3 regions of the Frateuria sp. sgz306004 genome follow, and region 1 is predicted to be linked to each of the others. Evidence: riboswitches for the same ligand, from Rfam matches in the RefSeq annotation. Region 1 holds a riboswitch; each other region holds the start of a gene.

Region 1 (7,380 bases):
ATGCCGAACACGGGGCCCACTTCACGCTCGCCATCGGCGGCGACCAAGTTGAAAACGTAGCGGATGTACTCCTCCATGCTGCGCGTGGCGCCGAGCCGATTGAGCGCGCGCACGGTGAAGGCGGCGTCGCGCAACCAGCAATAGCGGTAGTCCCAATTGCGTGCCGTGCCGGCGGCTTCGGGAATGGAGGTGGTAAGTGCTGCCACAATCGCACCGGTCGCCTCGTACTGGCACAGCTTCAGGGTGATCGCGGCGCGAATCACCGCCTCCTGCCACTCGTAGGGCACCGACAGGTTGCGCACCCATTCGCGCCAGTAATCGAGCGTTCGCTCAAGGGTGTGATGTATGAAGTCGGCAGGGCTGTCGGTGAGCGTTTCGTCTGGGCCAAACACAAAGTGCGCCGGTCGTTCCAGGATGAATGGCAGGCCGCGCTCGATCATCACCGAGGCCACATCGCTGGTCAGCCGTTGCACCACGTCGCTGAGCAAGTAGCGAATATGGTTGCTGCCCGAGGTGGTCTGCGGGGCATGGGCGCCGTACCCGCATAGCGGACGAAGCAGCACGCGGATACGCGGCGCGCCGCCCAGGGGGCGCACGCGTCGGGCGATCAGTATCGGGTGATAAAAGCGGCCTCGGGAACGAAAGCGCGGCGCGTAGTCGACGATTTCCACGCCGGCGCCCTGGCGATCGTACAGGCGGGTTACCAGCACGGCCGTGTTGGGCAGATAGTGCTGTTCGGCGCGCTCGAAATCTTCGAGCTGGATGGTCCAGTCGCCGCCGTCCTGGCGGGGCGACAGCAGCCGGCAGAAGCTGGCATCGCTGTCGAAACGGGGCAGGCAGCCCCATACGATGCGTCCTTGACCATCGATCAGGGCGGCAACGCTACCGTTACCGATGACACCCAGGGCCAGGCTGGCCTGGATCTCAGGCGTTTCCTCCAGGGGAGTGGGCATGCGAGAGGGCTCCATGCTTGAGCGCGTACAGGACGCGGAACAGCCAGGCGCGCGCAGCGGCGGGCTCGGGCAGCGAATACGTGGCCAGGCTGGGTTCGCGCGTTCCCACGCGCACGCTCAGGCCATGCTCCAGGTTGGCGGCGGCGAAACCGTGTTCGTCCGTCAGGTCGTCGCCCACGTACACCGGCACGCGTCCGCAGAACGGTCGGTTGGCCAGCAGGCCCTCCACCGCCTTGCCCTTGTCCATGCCCTCCGGCTTGAGTTCGATCACCAGGTTGCCCATCTGCATTTCGTAGCCTTGCAGGCGAGGCAGCAGTAGTTCCACATGCTCGCGCAATGCATCGAAGCGGTCGGGCGCGGTGCGGCAGTGCAGGGCGACGGCCATGCCTTTGTCTTCCATTGAAACGCCTGGCAGCGCGGTGGCGATGCGCTCGGCCAGATCGCGCACCTGGCTGCGCCGGGCGGTGCCGATGTGCACGCCGCGGTAGCGTCCGTCCGGGCCGCGCAGCTCCAGACCGTGCAGCCCAGCCATGGCCCAGGGTGGGTGGCAGAACAGGTCGTCCAGGTCATCCAGGCTGCGCCCGCTCACCAGGGCCAGCGCGCCATCAAGCGTGCCGTACAAGTCGTCCAGCAGGTCGCGCAGGCGCGTATCCACGCTGACCTGGTCGGGGTGGTCGGCAAAGTCGAGCAGGGTGCCGTCCACATCAAGGAACAGCGCCCAACGATCATCCACGCCAGGCAGGGGCGGAGCCGGAAGGGGCGGGTGAGCGGACATGGCGGAAGCGGGGGCAGGCGATAACACGGTTGGCAGCCTATCAAGGCAAATGTGAAGGCGATCTATGGACGACGTACACGGCTGAAAAAGGGCTAACCGCGGCAGGATGACGCGCTTGAATCGCGCGCTGGCGTCCGCATCTCGACGGGCAGTGGCGGCGGGGCCGCCAATTCAATGTGACGAGGGGGAACGACCCATGCGGATGGACAAACTCACGTCGCGCTTCCAGCAAGCGCTGGCCGATGCGCAATCGATCGCCGTCGGGCGCGACAACAACATGCTCGAGCCCGTGCATGTGATGGCCGCCTTGCTCGATCAGCAAGGCGGATCGACCGCGCCGTTGCTCACGCAGGCACAAGTGAACGTGCCCGCGCTGCGCCAGCGCATCAACGAAAGCATCGAGCGCCTGCCGCGCGTCAGCGGGCAGGAAGGCAACGTGCACGTGGGCAATGAGCTCACGCGCCTGCTCAACCTGACCGACAAGCTCGCGCAGCAGCGCGGCGACCAGTTCATCGCCAGCGAACTGTTCGTGCTGGCCGCGCTGGAGGACAAAGGCGAGCTGGGCTCGGCGCTCAAGGCCGCCGGCGCAACCAAGGCGAACCTCGACGCCGCCATCGAGAAGCTGCGCGGTGGCGAAAAGGTGCAGAGCGAGAACGCCGAAGACCAGCGCCAGGCGCTGGAAAAATATTGCGTGGATCTCACCTCGCGCGCCGAGTCGGGCAAGCTCGATCCGGTGATCGGACGCGACGAGGAAATTCGCCGCACCATCCAGGTGCTGCAGCGTCGCACCAAGAACAACCCGGTGCTGATCGGCGAGCCCGGCGTGGGTAAGACCGCCATCGTGGAAGGGCTGGCCCAGCGCATCGTCAAGGGCGAGGTGCCCGAAGGCCTGCGCGATCGGCGCGTGCTGGCGCTGGACATGGGCGCGCTGATTGCCGGCGCCAAGTTCCGCGGTGAATTCGAGGAGCGCCTGAAGGCCGTGCTCAACGATCTGGCCAAGAGCGAAGGCCAGATCATCCTGTTCATCGACGAACTGCATACCATGGTCGGCGCCGGCAAGGCCGATGGCGCCATGGACGCAGGCAACATGCTCAAGCCGGCGCTGGCGCGCGGCGAGCTGCATTGCATCGGCGCGACCACGCTCGATGAATACCGCAAGTACATCGAGAAAGATGCCGCGCTGGAGCGCCGCTTCCAGAAGGTGTACGTGGGCGAGCCCAGCGTGGAAGACACCATCGCGATCCTGCGCGGCCTCAAGGAGCGCTACGCGGTGCATCACGGTGTGGAAATCACCGACCCCGCCATCGTGGCGGCGGCCACCTTGTCCAATCGCTACATTCCCGACCGCCAGCTGCCCGACAAGGCCATCGACCTGATGGACGAGGCCGCCTCGCGCATCCGCATGGAGATCGACTCCAAGCCGGAAGAGCTCGATCGTCTGGAGCGTCGCCTGATCCAGCTGAAGATTCAGCGCGAGATGCTGAAGAAGGAAACGGATGAGGCCTCCAAGAAGCGCCTGGCCGACCTGGATGCCGATATCGAGAAGCTGGAGCGGGAGTTCTCCGACCTCAACGAGATCTGGAAGTCCGAAAAGGCCGCGCTGCAGGGCGCGACCAAGGTGAAGGAGCAGATCGAAGCCGCGCGTCTTGAGCTGGAGGCCGCTCAGCGGCGTCAGGATTACGCCAAGATGAGCGAGATCCAGTACGGCAAGTTGCCCGAGCTGGAGAAGCAGCTCGAAGCGGCGCAGGCGGCCGAAAAGCAGGACTTCAAGCTCGTGCAGGATCGCGTGACCGAAGAGGAAATCGCCGAGGTCGTGTCGCGCTGGACCGGTATCCCGGTCAACAAGATGCTGGAAGGCGAGCGCGACAAGCTGCTGCACATGGAAGAGGCGCTGCACAAGCGCGTGGTGGGCCAGGACGAGGCCGTGCGCGCGGTGTCCGACGCGATCCGTCGCGCCCGTGCAGGCCTTTCCGATCCCAATCGCCCGTACGGCTCGTTCCTGTTCCTTGGCCCCACCGGCGTGGGCAAGACCGAGCTGTGCAAGGCGCTGGCCGAGTTCATGTTCGATACCCAGGATGCGATGGTGCGCATCGACATGAGCGAGTTCATGGAGAAGCATTCCGTGAGCCGCCTGATCGGCGCCCCCCCGGGCTATGTGGGTTACGAAGAGGGCGGCTACCTGACCGAAGCCGTGCGCCGCCGGCCGTACAGCGTGATCCTGCTGGATGAGGTGGAGAAGGCGCATCCGGACGTGTTCAACATCCTGCTGCAGGTGCTCGACGATGGTCGACTCACCGACGGCCAGGGCCGCACGGTGGATTTCCGCAACACCGTCATCGTGATGACCTCCAACCTGGGGTCGCAGATGATCCAGGAGCACGCCGGCGACAGCGAGGCCGACTACATGCAGATGAAGGCCGCGGTGCTGGGTGTGGTGCAGGCGCACTTCCGGCCGGAGTTCATCAATCGACTCGATGAGCTGGTGGTGTTCCGCCCGCTGGAGAAAAAGCAGATTCGCGCCATTGCCAAGATCCAGCTGGCCTATCTGGAAAAGCGCCTGGCCGAGCGTCAGCTCAAGATGGAGATCAGCGACAAGGCGTTGGACCTGCTGGGCAACGTGGGCTTCGATCCGGTGTATGGCGCACGCCCGCTCAAGCGGGCCATCCAGCAGCAGCTGGAGAATCCGTTGGCCAAGGAGATCCTGGAAGGTCGCTTTACCGCCGGCAGCACCGTGGCGGTGGATGCGGAGCACGGCCACCTGAGCTTCAGAAAGCAATAAGCCAGGCCACATCGTGCGGCGTTTGGACGCCCGTCCTGTGGAAGCAGGGCGGGCGTCTTGCGTTGGGGGCGCGCCCCCGGGGGCGACAAGCTCTGTTACCATCCCCGCCGCCTGAGGTGACCACCGCACTATGCCGGTGGTTGAAACGGGAATCCGGTGCGGCGCGTAAGCGCCTAGTCCGGAGCTGCCCCCGCAACGGTAGGCGAACGGCGATCCCTGGCGATCGCCGGAACGGCAAGCAAGCCACTGTGCCACGCAGGCATGGGAAGGCGTCGTTCCGACGGACATGATGTCCGCGTTCGTGAGCCCGGAGACCGGCCTCGAGGTACGACCAGACAGGCGGTGGGCCATGTCATGGATGCCGTACCTCGTGCGGCCGCCACGTCTCCTTCCGCCTGCCTGTTACCCCGACTCACCCGCGCGGGCAGGCGCGGTCCAGGAGCAATGTTTTGGCCATCCAGGTTCCCTTTGTACGCCGCGCCGTGCTGGCGGCGGCGTTGTTGTCCGTGTTCTCTCCCGCGTTCGCCGATGGCGCCACCGATCTGGACGGCGTGGTGGTCACCGCCACGCGCACCGCACAGACGCAGGATCAGACCCTTTCGGCGGTTACCGTGATCGAGCGCGCCGATATCGAACGACTGCAGCCGGCATCACTGGCCGACCTGCTGCGCGGCACGCCCGGCCTGCAACTGGCCAACAACGGCGGCCCCGGCAAGAGCACCAGCGTATTCCTGCGCGGCACCGAGGCCGATCACGTGCTGGTATTGGTGGACGGCATCAAGATCGGTTCGGCCACCCTGGGCAGCGCTTCGCTGCAGGACATCCCGGTGGAGCAGATCGAGCGCATCGAGATCGTGCGCGGCCCGTTTTCCAGCCTCTACGGCTCGGAGGCGATCGGTGGCGTGATTCAGATCTTTACGCGACGCCCCGAAGGCACCTTTGTGCCGAGCTTCATGCTGGGCGTTGGCAGCTACAGCCACCTCACCGGTTCGGCCGGCCTGGCCGGCAAGGTCGGCAACGGCTGGTATGCGCTGGAGGCATCGCATGACCAGACGCACGGCATCAACGCGTGCCGCATGGGGGCGCTGGAGGCGAGGGCGGGCTGCTTTGCCGACCAGCCGGACAAGGACGGCTACCGCAACAATGCCCTAACCCTGCAGAGCGGCTACCGCTTCGACGATCAGTGGGATGCCGACGCACGCGCCTTCCGCAGCGAAGGTCACAACGGGTACGACGGCAGCTACTCCGATTATGCCGAGAACGCCACGCAGGTGGTGGGTGGCCGCGTGCATTACCGCCCCAGCCAGGCCCTCACGCTGACCTTGAGCCTGGGCACCAGCGGCGACTTCAGCAAGGACTACCTGCACGGCATCTACAAGGATCGCTTCGATACGCATCGTGACCTCGGCTCGTTGCAGGCGGATGCTGCGCTGTGGGGCGGCGTGCTCACCGACGGTTTCGATTGGCAGCGCGATGCGGTGGACAGCTCCACCGCGTACGCCCTGGACAGCCGCATCAATCGCGGCCTGTTCGCGCAGTGGCAACAGAGCTTTGGCCGACAGTCGCTGCAGGCCAGCGTGCGCCGTGACGACAACAGTCAGTTCGGCGGCAAGAACACCGGCAGTTTGCTGTGGGGCTGGGACTTCACCCAAGGCCTGCGCCTGACCGCCAGCTACGGCAGCGCCTTCAAGGCGCCGACCTTCAACGAGCTGTATTACCCCGGCTATGGCAATCCCAGGTTGGGGCCGGAAACCTCGCGCAATCTCGAAGTGGGTCTGCGTGGCAGCTACGGCTGGGGTTATTGGTCGCTCAATGCCTTCCGCAACAACGTCAGCAACCTCATTACCTATGACGCATCCACCGGTTTGCCAGGAAATGTGGAGGAGGCGCGCATTCGCGGTGCCGAAGCCGTCGTCAGTGGCCAGTGGGCCGGGTGGCACCTCACGGGTACCGCCACCTGGCTGGACCCGCGCGACGAATCGGTCGGCTACCACGGCAACCTGCTGCCGCGCCGGGCGCGCCAGTCCGGACGCGTGGACGCGGACCGGAGCTTTGGTGATTTCAGCATCGGCGGCACCTGGTACGCAGCGGGGCGCCGCTATGACGACCTGGCCAACCGGCATGAACTGGGTGGCTACGCCACGACGGATCTGCGCGTGGCCTATGCGCTCACCCGCGAGTTCAAGGTGCAGTTGGCGCTCAATAACGCCTTTGCCAAGAACTATGAGACTGCCTGGTACTACAACCAGCCGGGTCGCAATGTCATGTTGACCCTGCGCTATCAGCCGGCGCAGTAACGCGCATGCGACGGCGGGGCCGGTTGGCCGGTCCCGCCCGATTTTCCTCGTGGAGTAACGATATGAAGATGCCCCAAGGTTCCCGTCTTGTCGCATGGACGCTCGCGTTGGCGCTGGCGATGGCGGTGACGCGCTTCAAGCATGTTGGCGATGCGCTGCACCTTCCCGATGCATCGATGGCCGTGTTCTTTCTCGGTGGCTTGTACGTGCGCAGGCATGTTGTTTTCGTCGCGATGGTGCTGCTCGCCGTGGCATTGGACTGGGCATCGATTCGATACGCCGGGGTCAGCGATTTCTGCGTAACACCGGCCTACGCCTTTCTGCCGCTGGCTTATGCGGCCCTGTGGTATGCCGGTCGAGGTTACGCACCGCGTCTCAACGCGCGGCCGCTCACCTTGCTCGGTGCCTTTGCGGTGGCGCTGGTGGCCGCCAGCGCGTCGTTCGTCGTATCCAACGGCGCGTTCTATTGGCTGGGCGGCCGCTACGCCGAGCCCAACATGAGTCAGTATCTGGCTCGACTGTGGCAATGGGGCCCGCTGTTCGTTCGTACCACGCTGGGTTACGTCGCCGTGGCGC
Region 2 (7,380 bases), on a different contig from region 1:
TGGTTCGATGCCGACCCGATGCTCGCCAGTGGCCTGGCCAACAACGGCCGCTTGCCGACCACCGCGAGCTATCACCCGATGATCGGCGCTACCTCGCTATCGCTGAGCCAGATAGCGCGCGATGGCGAGCATCGCATCACGCTGCTCTGCCGCCCCGATGGCATGACACTCACGGCGTACTACAGCGTGGGCGCCGAGCGCTCGCGCAAGATCGCCGCACGCGTCGCGCATTCGTACTTCGAGATCGACCAGCAACCCACGCCGCAGGGCGAACGTGACGGCGTCGCCGCGGTGAATCAATCGCTGGTGTTCAGTCACCCCGTGCCCGTAGCGCAACTCAATCAGCTGCTGGCGGCGCACTCGATGGGCGCATGGCTGGCCGATCGCGGTGGTGCCGTACGCTACGGCTTTGCGCTGGACCTGGATGCGGTGCGCAGCAACCTGCGCGACTACAGCACGAGCTGCCGACAGATCGCCCAGCAAGCGCCCAACAAGGCGGGCTAAAAGCCAATTCCATGTCTCCCCGCCGCCCACGGCGCCCTGCCGTGGCGGTCGCGTGAGGCGAACCTCGTGAAACCGCATGCGCCCACCGGCACGCGGCTTCCCTCCATGGACGAGGCACGCGCACGCGCTGGCGCAAGCCACGGGGAGACATGAAACGGGGGGTTACTTGATGAAGCGCTCGCGAGGCAGCGAGTCGACATAGCGGCGCGCCGGCGTAAACAGCCGGCGCTGGGTGATGCAGAAGCCCAAGTACAGCGAGGTGAGCGCCGCGCCGCGCCACACGCCGGCCTCCGCTCCCGCACCGATCATCAGCTTGTAGATGGACGCAGCGAACAGCAGTGCGCAGGTCAGCAACAGCACGTGTCGCCATGGCAAGTCGATGAGCGGGCGAGAGTTGGCGTTCTTCATGGCGCCATTCTGGGTCGCCACCCCATAAAGAAGCGATATGCGCGAACCCGCGCCCCATATAGATCGCGTAAAGAGTTTGCCGCCTTTGAAAACGCAAATTCCTGCATATCAGGCGCCAGCGAGAGCACAGGGCATTTGCCGCGCCATCGCCGCCTCGTTAACATTTCGCCCGTTCGGGTGTCCCGCCGCGTATCTCGGCGGGATGAAACGGGAAGCCGGTGCGCTGCCATGCAGCTAGTCCGGCGCTGCCCCCGCAACGGTAAGCGCGCGAATCCAGCCGCGGTCACGATGCCACTGTGCGTATGCATGGGAAGGCGACCACGACTGCATGCCCTCACCCGGCATGCCGCACGCAAGCCCGGAGACCGGCCCGACATGTGACGAAAGACTCGCGGTGGGCGAGGTCGAGTGTCGTGTCATGGCCGTTCGCCGGGCTACGCCCTCTCCACCGTGTTGCCATCGAAACCCCACCCAGGGTTGCGCGGATGTGCGCGCCCGAAGGAACACGCATGAAGAAGACCCCGCTGGCAGCCGCGCTGCTGTGCTGCTCGCTCGCCGCCCACGCGGCCGATACCACCCAGGCGACCTCGCTGTCGTCGGTGATCGTTACCGCCACACGCACCGCCATCACCACGGACGAGGCATTGTCTTCGGTCACCGTGATCACCCGCGCCGATATCGAACGCCTGCAGCCAGCATCGGTGCGTGACTTGCTGGTGGGCCTGCCGGGCGTATCGTTCGCGCAATCGGGCGGCCTTGGCCAGCAAAGCTCGCTGTTCCTGCGCGGCACCAACTCCACCCACACGCTGGTACTGGTCGATGGCGTGCGCATCGGCACCGTGGGCGCGGGCCTGCCGGCGTACGAGCAGATCCCGGTGGACCAGATCGAGCGCATCGAGCTCGTGCGCGGCCCTCGTTCGAGCTTGTACGGCGCCGATGCGGTGGGTGGCGTGATCCAGATCTTTACCCGCCACGGCAACCCGAATGGCAGGCTGAGCCCGTCGCTGAGCCTCAGCACCGGCAACCGCAGCTACATGGACGGACACGCTGGCCTTTCCGGTGGCGATTCGCATAGCTGGTTCAACGTGGGCCTGGGTGGTCAGTACACCAGCGGCATCCCGGCCTGCCGCCTGGGCGCGGCCGAGCAGGGCGCGGGCTGCTTCGTGGACGACCCGAACAACGATCCGTTCCGCAACTGGAACGGCATGGCCAACGGCGGCTATCGCTGGGACAACGGCACTGAACTGTCAGCCACCTGGCTGCGCAGCAAGAACGTAGTCGCTTACGCCGGCAGCCCCTACGGCGGCAATCAGGCGGTGAATCAGCAGATCGTCTCCGGCGCCAAGCTCAGTTTCACGCCGCTCGATGCCTGGAAGGTCACGCTCAACGCCGGCCAGAGCCGCGACGACTCCACCAACTACTACCAGGGCACCTACACCGACCCATACGCCGGCACCACCACGTACTACCCGTACGGCAAGGTCGGCTACGCGTACTCCCGCCGCAACCAGGCCTCCTGGCAGAACGACGTGACGCTGGCGACCAACCAATTGCTGACCGTGGGTGTGGACTACCAGCAGGAACACATCAACAGCGCCACCGGCTACCTCGCCAGCGACCGCCAGGACACCGGCGTGTACGCGCAATACATGGGCACGTTCGGCCGCAACGAAGTGCAGGCCTCGGTGCGCCACGACCACAACGACCAGTTCGGTAACCACGACACCGGCAGCGTGGCTTGGGGCTACGCGTTCGACCACGGCCTGCGCCTGTCGGCCAGCTATGGCACCGCCTTCCACGCGCCGACCTTCAACGACGTGTACTACCCCTACGGCTCGGGCAATCCCAACCTCAAGCCGGAGCGCTCGGGCAGCGGCGAGCTCGGCCTGAGCCAGACGCAGGACACCTGGAACTGGGGCGTGAACGTGTACCAGACGCGCATCACCGACCTGATCCAGCTCGACCAGAACTACGTGCCGCAGAACATCAGCAAGGCGCGCATTCGTGGCGTGGAAGGCCAGTTCGGGGTGAACCTCGATGGCTGGCAAGTGCAGAGCTACCTCACCCTGATGCAGCCCAAGAACGTGCAGGGCAGCGCCAGCGGCAACCTGCTGCCGCGCCGCCCTGAGCAGACTGCGCGCGTGGACGTGGACCGCCGCTTTGACGCCTTCGGCATCGGCGCAAGCTTCTTCGCCTCCGGCAAAGCCTACGACGACCTGGCCAACACACACCGCCTGGGCGGCTACAGCACCACCGACCTGCGCGCCAGCTACGACTTTGCGCCGCAGTGGCGCGTGGAAGCGCGTCTCGCCAACGTGTTCGATCGCAACTACGCAACGGCCTACTACTTCAACCAGCCCGGCCGCAGCTGGTTCCTCACCGTACGCTACAGCCCGGCCGCACGCTGAGACCAGCTCGAAGTACCCACCGAACGGCGCGGCTACCGCGCCGTTCGCGTCTCGACGCCACGCAGACAGGCTTGCGCCAACAAGACGAAGCGCATGCCACCGACTAACGGCACATTCGCCCGTGCGCGGTTGCAGGCATAAAGGCGAACGAGGTGACCCGTCGCGGTAGCGCCTTCGTCCGTAAGGCGCGCGGGGACGCGTCATCGCCAAGGGTTGGGAACCCGTGAACCTGTTTGCGCCATTGATCCGCCGACCGATCGGCACCTCGCTGCTGGCGCTGGGGCTGGCCCTGGCCGGCCTGTGGGCCTATTTGCTGCTGGGCGTAGCCGCGCTGCCCTCGATCGAATTCCCCGGCATGGTGGTGTACGTGGAGGTGCCCGGCGCCAACGCGCAGACCATGGCCTCCACCGTGGCCGCGCCGCTGGAGCGTCACCTGGGCCGCATCGCCGGCATCAAGGAGATGCACTCGGAGAGCAACGACGGCTCCACCTCGGTGCGCATGCTGTTCAACTTCGGCAACAACACCGACAAGCTGGCGCGCGACGTGCAGGCCGCCATCAACGCCGCGATGGTGGACCTCCCCACCAACATGCCCGCGCCACCGCGTTACTACAAGTTCAACACCGCCAACATCCCAGTGCTGTTGCTGTCGCTCACCTCGCACTCGCTGCCACCGGACAAGCTGTATGACCTGGCCGACACGCTGATCAACCCGGCCATCGCCCAGATTCCCGGCGTGGCCCAGGTGCGCGTCATCGGCGGACGCCCGCGCGCCGTGCGCGTGGAGCTCAACACCCAGGCGCTGGCCGCCAAGAGCCTCACCGCCAACGATGTGGCCAATGCGCTGCGGGCCGCCAACGTGACCTCGCCGCAGGGTGCCCTGAGCGATGGCCGCACGCAGATGACGGTGACCGCCAACGACGCGCTGCATTCACCGGACGACTTTGCCAGCCTGCTCATCGCGAGCCGCAATGGCGCACCGGTGCGCCTGTCCGACGTCGCCAAGGTCACCAGCGGCCAGCAGGACGAATACCAGGCCGCGTGGTTCAACCAGGATCGTGCCGTTGCGCTGCGCATTAGCAAGCGCCCGGAAGCCAATGCCGTGGCGACCGCCGACGCGGTACGCGCCAAGCTGCCGCAGATGCGTGCCTGGCTGCCGGCCGATATCCAGATCACCCCGATCTTCGACCTCACCCAGACCACCAAGTCGGCTCTGCACGAAGTGCAGGTGGCGCTGATGCTCAGCGTGTTGATGGTGGCACTGGTGATGCTGGTGTTCCTGCGTCGCGTCGGCCCCACGTTGATCGCCATGATCAGCGTGCCGCTGTCGCTGGCCGGTGCCTTCGTGGTGATGTGGTCGCTGGGTTATACGCTCAACACGCTGTCGCTGGTGGCGCTGGTGCTGTGCATCGGCTTCGTGGTCGACGACGCCATCGTGGTGATCGAGAACATCGTGCGCCATATGGAGCAAGGCACGCCACCGCTGGAGGCGGCGATGGTGGGCGTGAAGGAGATCGGCTTTACGGTGGTGTCCATCACGCTGTCGCTGATCGCGGTATTCGCGCCGCTGCTGTTCGGCAACAACCAGTTCACGCTGTTGCTGCGCGAGTTCTCCGTCACGCTGACCTCGGCGGTGGTGATCTCGGCGGTGATCTCGCTGACCCTCACACCCGCACTGTGCGGGCGCTTTCTACGCGTGGAGCACGACAACACCCGCCAGCCGAACCGGCTCGAACAGGCATTGGAACGCTTCGACCGCAGCCTGCACGACAAGTACGAGCGCGCGCTGGACTGGGCGCTGCACCATCGCCGGCTGATGCGCTGGCAGCCCTTGATCCTACTCAGCCTCACCGTGGCGCTGTCGATGCTGGTGGTGAACTTGTTCGGCTTCAATTTCATGCCGCAGGAAGACATCGGCATGATCCAGGGCGACGTCAAAGCCGACTCCAACATCTCTCCCACGCTGATGGCCGCGCGCGCGCAGCGAGCCGCCGCCGTCATGCTGGCAGACCCTGCGGTGCGCGATGTCACCACCTTCCTTGGCAGCGACCGCGCCGGTGGCTCGGTTGGCAACCAGGCCACCATGTTCGTGGATCTCAAGCCTCGCGGGCACGGCCCGGGCGAGCGACCCGAGCCGATCAAGGACATCATCGCGCGCCTCAACAAGGCGTATGCCAAGCTGCCGGAGCTGCGCGTCTCGATCAATTCCATCGGCTTCTTCAACGACAACAACGACAGCGACCGCGGCAGCCAGAGCTTCGAACTGGTGAGCAGCAGCACGGTGGACCTGCAACCGCTGGCACTGGAAGTGGCGCGACGCATGCGCCAACACAAGGAGTTCCGCGACGTCAGCACCGACTACGACGATGTGGACAAGCAGCAACTGCTCACCGTGGACCGCGCCACCGCCGGGCGCCTCCAGGTGAGCATGGGCCAGGTGGATTCGGCGCTGTACAACGCCTTTGGCCAACGGCAGGTGTCGATCATCTACTCCGACATCAACCAATACTGGGTGGTGCTCACCTCATCCGATGCACGCTCGTTGAACCCGAGCACGCTGCTCAACACCTATGTGCGCAGCGAAGCGGGCACCATGGTGCCGCTGTCGGCCGTCGCCAAGATCAGCCCGCAGGTGACGCCATCGTTCGTGATCCACACCAACCAGTTGGAAGCATCCAAGATCTACTACAACGTCGAGCCAAACCTGACGCAGGACAAAGCCAACGCCCTGATCGCGCAGATCGTGGCCGACGCCCGACTGCCGGCCGGCGTGCAGCTGGGCTACTCCGGCAGCGCGCAGAACCTGGAGGAAACGCGCTCGAACGCCAACGTGCTGCTGATCGGCTCGATCTTGGCGATGTATATCGTGCTGGGCATTCTCTACGAAAGCCTGGGCCACCCACTGACCATTCTCTCGACCTTGCCGGCCGCCGGCGCAGGCGCCTTCCTGGCCATGCTCGCCACGGGCACGCCGATGTCGTTGATGGCGATCATCGCCATCCTCATGCTCATCGGCATCGTGAAGAAAAACGCCATCCTGATGGTGGACTTCGCCCTGGTGGCACAGCGCGAGCGCGGGCTCTCGCCACCTGACGCCATCCGCGAGGCTGCACTGGTACGTTTCCGCCCCATCACCATGACCACCCTGGTCGCCATGGGCGCGGCGCTGCCGCTGGCCATCGGCTTTGGCGTGGGCTCGGAAATGCGCCAGCCGCTAGGCGTGGCGATCGTGGGCGGCCTGCTGGTGTCGCAGCTGCTGACCTTGTTGAGCACGCCGGCGATTTACTTGTGGAACCACGACCGCAAGCTGCGCAAGGCTGCGCGTCGTGCTAAGCGCGAGGCCAAGCGCAGTCTGAAAGCGCAGACGACGGCGGGTTGAGCCGAGCGAGAGCGAACTCGATGGCAACGCCTGAGTCGCTCGCGTTTGCGGGTCGTGCTTTGGACTACAAGAAGACATTCCAAAACCGGACCGCTGCATAGTTACGCGAACTTCCGCGCACCGGTACAGTTCTGGGCCCCGCTACGTGGCACGCCGTTCGGGAAGGTCGTAGAACCGACCGCTCTTTTCATAGCCAGAGCAAAGGAATAGACACAGTGCGTAGATGGTCGCTTGGCGCATACGTGGATTCTTTGCTAACTAAGCGCTCGGCTCGGCGCTCACCGGGGCACGACCATAACCCAACGCTGCTCACGCGCCAGATAGAGACCACAGCGGGTCCCGTTCGCCTGTACGACTCTGGCCCAGTGGAAAAGCCATGCGTGGTTATGGTTCCCGATGGCCCCAACGTCATCGAGCATTACGCGTATCTCATAGAGCGCCTGACCCCCTCATTGCGAGTGGTTTGCTTCGAGATGCCAGGCTTCGGGTTTTCGCTGCCCAAAGGTTCCTATCGTCATTCGTTGGTCGAGGGCTCACGCGTCGTCCTCGACGTGCTCGATCAGCTCAGAATTGACCAAGCAACACTCGCCTTCAGTTGCGTCAACGGTTTCTACGCCATGGAAGCCGCGCGACTCGCACCCCATCGCATTCAAGGCCTGGTGCTGTCCCAAACGCCGTCGC
Region 3 (7,380 bases), on a different contig from region 1:
CAGGCGATGGATCAGGTGACAATCGGCCTCGGACATCTTGGAGCGCAGGTCGGTGACGTCCAGCGAGAAATCCACCTCGTCCACGGTCCAGGTGTTCTTGATGGCATTGCGATACATCTCGTAGAACTCGGGGTAGCGCATCGGGCGCAGGGTGAGTTCGAAGCCGGGGTCGAGAATGTGCTGGGTGGACATGAGATTCCTTCAGTGTGAGCAGCCTATGTCGGCGCTGTGAGTCTTTGCCCGTCATTCCCGCGAAAGCGGGAATCCAGTGCCTTCCGTCAATCCACTGAAACGTGTCGGAGAAGGGCGCTGGATCCCAGCATTCGCTGGGATGACGGTCGTGTTGAGTGCGTGGAGGAGGCAAGCTCAAGTTAGGTTCAAACCGAGATTCTCCATGGGCGTCCGCCAACCGTGCGTCTACATCCTCGCCAGCACTCGCAACGGCACCTTGTACACGGGTGTCACCTCCAACTTGCCGGCACGCATCTGGCAGCATCGCAACGACGCCGTCGAAGGGTTCACCCGCCAGTATCAGGTTCATACGTTGGTCTGGTACAACTGCACGAAACCATGGAGTCGGCCATCCGGCGAGAGAAGGCAATCAAGGCGTGGATGCGGGTCTGGAAGATCGACATCATCGAGAAAACCAACTCTTACTGGCGTGACCTCTACGACGACATCTGCATTTGACCGTCGTCCCAGCGAACGCTGGGACCCAGTGCCTTTCCAGCGCCGAGCAAAGGGCACGGGGTTCCAGCCTCCACTGAAACGACGGCCGATGCTTACTGGCAAGCCTCGCAATACTCCGGGTTCTCCAGCGAGCAGAACACGGCAGCATTCGCCTGCTCCTGATCCACGACCGGCGCGGCGGGCTTGGCGGCAGGCGCCGCCGACACCGTGGTCTTGGCGATCTTGGTCGCCGGGCGCGAGCGCAGGTAGTAGGTGGTCTTGATGCCGGACTTCCATGCGTACATGTACATGGAGCTGAGCTGGCCGATGTTCGGGTTTTCCATGAACAGGTTCAGCGACTGGCTCTGGTCGATGTACGCGCCGCGTGCCGCGCCCAGGTCGATCAACGCCTTCTGCGGCAGCTCCCACACGGTGCGATAGATCGTGCGCAGGCGCTCGGGAATGGCGGCAATGCCCTGGATGGAGCCTTCGGCCAGCTTGATGGCGTCGCGGATTTCCGTGGTCCACAGGCCCAGCGTCTTCAGCTCTTCCACCAGGTAGCGGTTCACCACCAGGAAGTCGCCCGACAGCGTTTCGCGCTTGAACAGGTTGCTCACCTGCGGCTCGATGCACTCGTAGCAGCCGGCGATCGAGGCGATGGTGGCGGTGGGCGCAATGGCGATCAGCAGCGAGTTGCGCAGGCCCTTGGCCTTGATCGACTCGCGCAGCGCGTCCCAGCGTGCCTGGTCGTGCGGCGTGGCGCTGGGCCAGTAGTCGAACTGCAGCTCACCGTTGGCCGCGCGGCTTTCATCGAAGCCCGGGTGCGCGCCTTGCTCCATGGCCAGCTCGTTGGACTGCGACAACGCGTTGAAGTAGATCTCCTCGGCGATGCGCGTGGACAGCGCCAGTGCCTCGGCCGAATCGAACGGCAGGCGCAGCTTGAAGAACACGTCCTGCAGGCCCATCACGCCCAGGCCCACCGGACGCCACTTGCTGTTAGCGACCTTGGCGGTGTCGATGGGGTAGAAGTTCAGGTCGATCACGCGATCGAGCTGGCGCACCGCAGTACGCACGGTGGCGGCGAGCTTGTCGAAATCGAACTGGCCATCCACCACGTGGCGCGACAGGTTGACCGAGCCCAGGTTGCACACCGCCGTTTCCTCGGCATTGGTGACTTCCAGGATCTCGGTGCACAGGTTGGACAGGTGAATGACGTTCTGCGGCTTGGCCGTCTGGTTGCTGGTCGCGTTGCTGCGATCCTTGAAGGTCATCCAGCCGTTGCCGGTCTGGGCCAGCGTGCGCAGCATGCGGGCGTAGAGCTCGCGCGCCTTCACCTTCTTCACGGCCAGGCCATTGGCTTCCGCCTCACGGTAGGCGCGCTCGAAGGTCTCGCCCCAGCTGTCGACGAAGTGCGGCACGACCTTGGGATCGAACAGCGACCAGTCGCCGTCGCTTTCCACACGACGCATGAACTCGTCGGGGATCCAGTTGGCGAGGTTGAGGTTGTGCGTGCGGCGTGCGTCGTCACCGGTGTTGTCGCGCAGTTCGAGGAATTCCTCGATATCCGCGTGCCACGGTTCCAGGTACACGCAGGCGGCGCCCTTGCGCTTGCCGCCCTGGTTCACGGCGGCCACCGAGGCGTCCAGCGTCTTCAGCCACGGCACCAGGCCGTTGGAATGGCCGTTGGTGCCCTTGATCAGCGAGCCGCGCGAACGCACGCGCGAATAGGCCAGGCCAATGCCGCCGGCGAACTTGCTGAGCTTGGCGACATCGCCGTACTTTTCGTAGATCGACTCCAGCGAGTCGGCTGGCGAATCGAGCAGGAAGCAGGAGCTGAGCTGCTCGTGCGCGGTGCCCGAGTTGAACAGGGTCGGCGAGCTGGCGATGTATTCCAGCGAGGAGAGCAGGCGATACAGTTCCAGCGTTTCGCCGATCTCGCCGCCGCCCAGGGCGCAGGCGATGCGCATGAAGAAATGCTGCGGGGTTTCCACCACCTTGCGCAGCTGCGGATGGCGCAGCAGGTAGCGGTCATACACGGTGCGCAGGCCGAAGTACTCGAAGCGGCGCGTGGCGAGCGGATCAATGGCGTCGTTGAGCTTGCGCGAATTGGTGGCCACGAAGTCGCGCAGGCGATCGTTGACGATGCCCAGCTCCGCGCCGCGCGCGATGGATTGCGAGAAGCTCTGGATTTCCTGGCCGCTCACTTCCTTGTCGATAAAGGCGCTGAGCAGGCGCGCGGCGAGCTGGCCGTACTCGGGCTCCTCCGCGGTGAGGGCGGCGGCGGTGCGGATGGACAGCTCGTCCAGTTCCTGCGTGGTGGCGCCGTCGTACAGGCCGCCAATGGTCTTGAGCGCCACGCGCAGCGGGTCCACCCCGTGCAGGCCTTCGCTGCTGCGGGTGACGGCGCGCACGATCTTGTTCACGTCCACCACTTCCTGGCGGCCGCTGCGCTTGGTCACGCGCATCTGCCCGGGGTTGTGCGGCGGGGTCAGCGCGAAGGGTGCGTCGGCGCGCGGCGTGTCGGCCACGGCGCTGGCGGCGGAGAAAGCGGTATCTTCCACGCGATCGTCGTGGCGTTCGCGCGAGGTGGTATCGATAGGTTGCATGGCGACTTCGCTCCAAGCGTGGTCATCAACCACCTGCTCCCGCGCGCAGGGCTGAAGGCTGGGCTTTCGCGGACGGTCGAGCGGCGGGGCTCAACCCCGCGCTTCGACGCGCCTCCCCGCGGAAGCCGTCACCCAGTCACTGGCGCGCTTCGGCGCCAGCGTGTCGGCAGGTCTTCGGACTTGCGGACGTGGGTCTTGCGACCCGCCTACTCGCTCCCGCTTCCCAGCCGCTGAGGGCCAGTGCGTTGTTGGCTTTCGTTTCCGCTTACCGCTGCGGGGCAGCTCCGGATTCGCACCGGATTCCCTTTTAAGCCAGTCCGACGTGACGTCTGAGAGTGGCACCGACGGGGCACAACATATCGGGCGGATCAGGGTGGGTCAACCCAACAGATTGTGGATGGCGCGTGGATAAGCCGGAAAATGCCAGCCGTGGAACGGGCTTAGCCTGCTGCAGAAAATTTTCTGGCCCGGTCGGCCCGGGAGGAGGTCCGCGGCGGTGCCGTAATGACCGGCCCGGGGCGGCCGGTCTCGGTCGAGAGGAGCCTGTCGGAGGGTGCTTACTTGCCGTGGACGAAACCCGCGATGGCGGCCACGAGTCCCTCGGCCAGGGGCAGGCTGGGGTCGCCGTAGCTCGCCAGATTGGCCGCGTCCCCCGCGGCGGGGGTCTTGAGCACGTGATTCATGCCGTCGATCACCTTCAGCTGCACGCCCGGCCGCGCGGCAGCGAGGCGCCGTGCGTCGTCGGTGGTGACCTGCAGGTCGTCGCTGCCCTGGATCACCAGCGCCGGGCCGTGGGTCTTGCCCAGCGCCTGTACGGGATCCTGGGCGAACCAGCTGATCAGGAAGCCCTGCACGCTGGGCCGGAACAGGCGTTGCAGGGGCGCCGGATCGCTGGCGACATCCACGTGCTGGCCATGGCGCAGCGCCTCGACGATGCTCCTGGCACGCGGCAGCAGTGGCGCGTTGGCGGGATAGCGTTCGAGTTGCCCCAGCAGCACATCGGCGGAGGATCGCCCCGCGCCGTCGAGCAGGATCAGACCGCACACGCCTTGCGTGCGCTGCGCGGCCAGGGTGGCCACCAGTGCGCCTTCGCTGTGGCCCAGCAGCCAGACACAGGAGGCGCCACGTGTCTGGCGCAGCTGCCGCACCCAGGCGTCCACGTCGGCGGCGTAGTCGTCCATCGTCACCTGGTTGGCGTCCAGGCCTTCATGGGCGCTGCCGAACATCCCGCGCTTGTCGATGCGCACACTCGCCACACCCTGCCTGGCCAGATCCTCGGCGAGCAGGCGATAAGACGCGGCATGCAGCCCTGTCGGGCTATTGCCATCGCGATCGGTCGGCCCCGAGCCGGGGATGATCAGCACCAGTGGCGCATGCGCCGGCGCGGTGTCCGGCGTTTCCAGCGTACCGGCCAGGCTACCGGCCGGGCCGGTGGCGGTTACCGGCGATGACGATGCCATGGCCGACACGCAGGCCAGGCTCAGGGTGAGGCTTGCACACCAGCAACGAAGGCGACGCATGGCAATCCTGGGCCAGGGCATGGGCGCGTACGTATATCGCATGTCCGCGCCGGATGCGCCTGCCATGACGCATGGCGGGTGCTCATTGGCGAGAGCAATTGCCCTCGTCGGCGATGCCGGCGAAGCGCTGCTGTGTCCAGGTCAGCAGGTCTGCCGTCAATGGCGAGTCGGCAGCCACCAGCGAAAGGTGGTCGCGCCCTGCATAGCGGCGATAGCGCAATGGTTGGCCGGCGGCACAGCGACCGTGCACGAAGGCGTCCTGTAGATCGGGCCAGACCAGCGTGTCGGTCAGGCCCTGGGCAATCAGCAAGGGCGCCTCGATGTGCGCGCCCGGCACGTTCTGCGCGAGGCGCGCGCCGAGCGGACCGCTGGCGGGGTCTTCACGAAACAGGCTGCGCCGTAGCAGCGCCGCTTCACCGGCGGCGACGACTCCACCGGCGCCGGCCAGGCAGCGACGCGCCATGTCGCGCGTCAGCGAGGCCGTCCAGGGGCGCACGAGTTCCTCCATGCGCAACTCGGGATACTGCCTGACGTAGGCGCTGGTGATGTAGGCGGATAACAGGCGACCGATCAGGCTGTCCTGGTCGCGATGCAGCAGTGCCGGCAAATCACTGGCGGGCGCCAGCGCCGCGACGCCCATCACTCGCACTTCGGGCGCGTAGGCGGGGGCCACGATGCCGGTCCACAGCGCGGCGTGCCCGCCTTGGGAGTGTCCCCACACCACCGTATCGTTCGCCAGCGCCAGGCCACCCATGCGATGCGCCGCCCGCACCGCATCCAGCGCGGCGCGCGCCTCGTCCTCGCCGATCAGGTAGCGGTGCGCGTCAGGCGTGCCCAGGCCGGTGTAGTCGGTAGCCACGACGGCCCAGCCTTGCGCCAGCGCCTGCGGCAGCGCCGGCACGTTGGCAAACGGGTGGGCCAACAGTGACGGTGCGCAACCACTGGCCACGCCCGTGGTGCCGTGGGTCCAGGCAATCACCGGCAGAGCGTGGTCGCCACGTTGCGCAGGTGCCAGCACGATGGCGCTGGCCAGCGCCGGCGTGCCATCGCCGTGGGTGCTCGTGTAGAGGATGCGCCAGCCGTGCACACCCGCCGGCACGTCACGATCAAAGGCCTCCACGCGCAGCAGCACGCCGGGCTGTGTGGGCAGGTGGCGCGGCGGCGCATAGAACGCATCCGGCTGTGTGGGCAGGGTAAGCCAGCCGGTGAGCGCACCGGCCGTCAGCAGTGCCAGCAGCGCCCCGCCCAGCCAGCGACTCCAGTGAGATCGTCGCGTTGCATTCGGTGCCATGGCGTGCTCCCGTGCTGTGCGCGCCATGGTAAGCGGCGACAGTATCACCAAGAGTGTACGCCTTCACTGACGCGACGGCCGCGCGTCAGTGAAGGCTAGCCGGGTGCTCTAGGTAAGCGACCTGCGGGCTGAGGAGGTCAACCCAGTTCGGGCTACCAGATCCGCACACGCTCCATCGGATCGAGGTAGAGCTGCTCGCCCGGTTGCACGTTAAAGGCCCGATACCACGCATCGATATTGCGCACCGGGCCGTTGACGCGGAATGCGCGCGGCGAGTGCGGGTCGCTGGTGACCTGGCGGCGGATGGCGTCGTCGGTGAGCTTGCCGCGCCAGGCTTGTGCCCAGCCGAGGAACACGCGCTGGTCACCGCTGAGCCCATCGATCACCGGCGCGGGCTTGCCATGCAGCGAGGCGTGGTAGGCATCCAGGGCCAGCGTGAGGCCGCCCAGGTCGGCGATGTTTTCGCCCATGGTGAGGTCGCCGTTGATGTGCACCCCGGGTAGGGGCTGGAAAGCGTCGTACTGCGCACCCAGTTTCTTGGCACGCTCGTCGAAGGCCTTGGCGTCGGCACCGGTCCACCAGTCGCGCAGCTTGCCGTCGGCGTCGATCTTGCGGCCTTCGTCGTCGAAGCCGTGGGTGAGTTCATGGCCGATCACGCCGCCGATGGCGCCGTAGTTGATGGCGGGGTCGGCGCTGGGGTCGAAGATGGGCGGCTGCAGGATCGCGGCGGGGAACACGATGTCACGCAACGAGCCGTTGTAGGCATCGTTGGTCTGCGGCGTCATCGACCAGTCGCTGCGATCCACCGGGCCGTCGAGGCGATTCACGTAGAACGACCAATCCGCCTGCGCCGCCTGCAGCACGTTGCCGACCAGGTCGTCGCTGCGCAGCGTGACCTTGCTGTAGTCGCGCGGATGGTCGGGGTAACCCACCTTGATTACATAAGTGTCGAGCTTGCGCAGCGCCTCTTGCCTGGTCTGCGGCCCCATCCAGTCCAGCTGCTGGATGCGCACGCGATAGGCGGCCTTGAGGTTGGCAACCAATTCCTCGATCTTGGCCTTGGACGCGGCGGGGAAATATTGGGCGGTGTACAGCTCACCCACGCCCCAGCCCAGATTGCCGAAGCAGGCGAGGCGATCGCCAACGCCGCAATCACCACCCGACACCGCGGCGACGGCGCGCTTCCAGCGAGCGCTCTGCGCTTGCTGCCCGGTCAGCGTCTTGGCGTGCATGTCGAAGTACGCGTCCTGGAATGGCTTGGACAAGTAGTACGCGGCGTTGTCGGCGATGCGCG

What was found. A riboswitch is a leader RNA that binds a small molecule or an ion and turns the genes downstream of it on or off. The one in region 1 is predicted to bind cobalamin.
Region 2: linked by a shared signal. The riboswitch ahead of btuB (TonB-dependent vitamin B12 receptor) and the one ahead of btuB (TonB-dependent vitamin B12 receptor) in region 1 are both predicted to bind cobalamin.
Region 3: linked by a shared signal. The riboswitch ahead of AC3G2C_RS14370 (ribonucleoside-diphosphate reductase subunit alpha) and the one ahead of btuB (TonB-dependent vitamin B12 receptor) in region 1 are both predicted to bind cobalamin.

Annotation. Positions count from the first base shown of each region.
Region 1 covers NZ_JBYLFE010000003.1:328,054-335,433, forward strand. The annotation lists gene AC3G2C_RS07685 (glycoside hydrolase family 15 protein) at 1-953, opposite strand, end outside; gene otsB (trehalose-phosphatase) at 925-1,728, opposite strand; gene clpB (ATP-dependent chaperone ClpB) at 1,925-4,507, shown strand; cobalamin riboswitch at 4,605-4,844, shown strand; gene btuB (TonB-dependent vitamin B12 receptor) at 4,957-6,804, shown strand; gene AC3G2C_RS07705 (hypothetical protein) at 6,867-7,380, shown strand, end outside.
Region 2 covers NZ_JBYLFE010000007.1:144,797-152,176, reverse strand. The annotation lists gene AC3G2C_RS15885 (hypothetical protein) at 1-504, shown strand, start outside; gene AC3G2C_RS15880 (hypothetical protein) at 667-912, opposite strand; cobalamin riboswitch at 1,070-1,300, shown strand; gene btuB (TonB-dependent vitamin B12 receptor) at 1,422-3,320, shown strand; gene AC3G2C_RS15870 (efflux RND transporter permease subunit) at 3,544-6,699, shown strand; gene AC3G2C_RS15865 (alpha/beta fold hydrolase) at 7,086-7,380, shown strand, end outside.
Region 3 covers NZ_JBYLFE010000006.1:136,986-144,365, reverse strand. The annotation lists gene AC3G2C_RS14380 (ribonucleotide-diphosphate reductase subunit beta) at 1-192, opposite strand, end outside; partial or broken gene AC3G2C_RS14375 (GIY-YIG nuclease family protein) at 395-690, shown strand; gene AC3G2C_RS14370 (ribonucleoside-diphosphate reductase subunit alpha) at 783-3,275, opposite strand; cobalamin riboswitch at 3,424-3,636, opposite strand; gene AC3G2C_RS14365 (alpha/beta hydrolase) at 3,833-4,795, opposite strand; gene AC3G2C_RS14360 (lipase family protein) at 4,878-6,086, opposite strand; gene AC3G2C_RS14355 (M13 family metallopeptidase) at 6,239-7,380, opposite strand, start outside.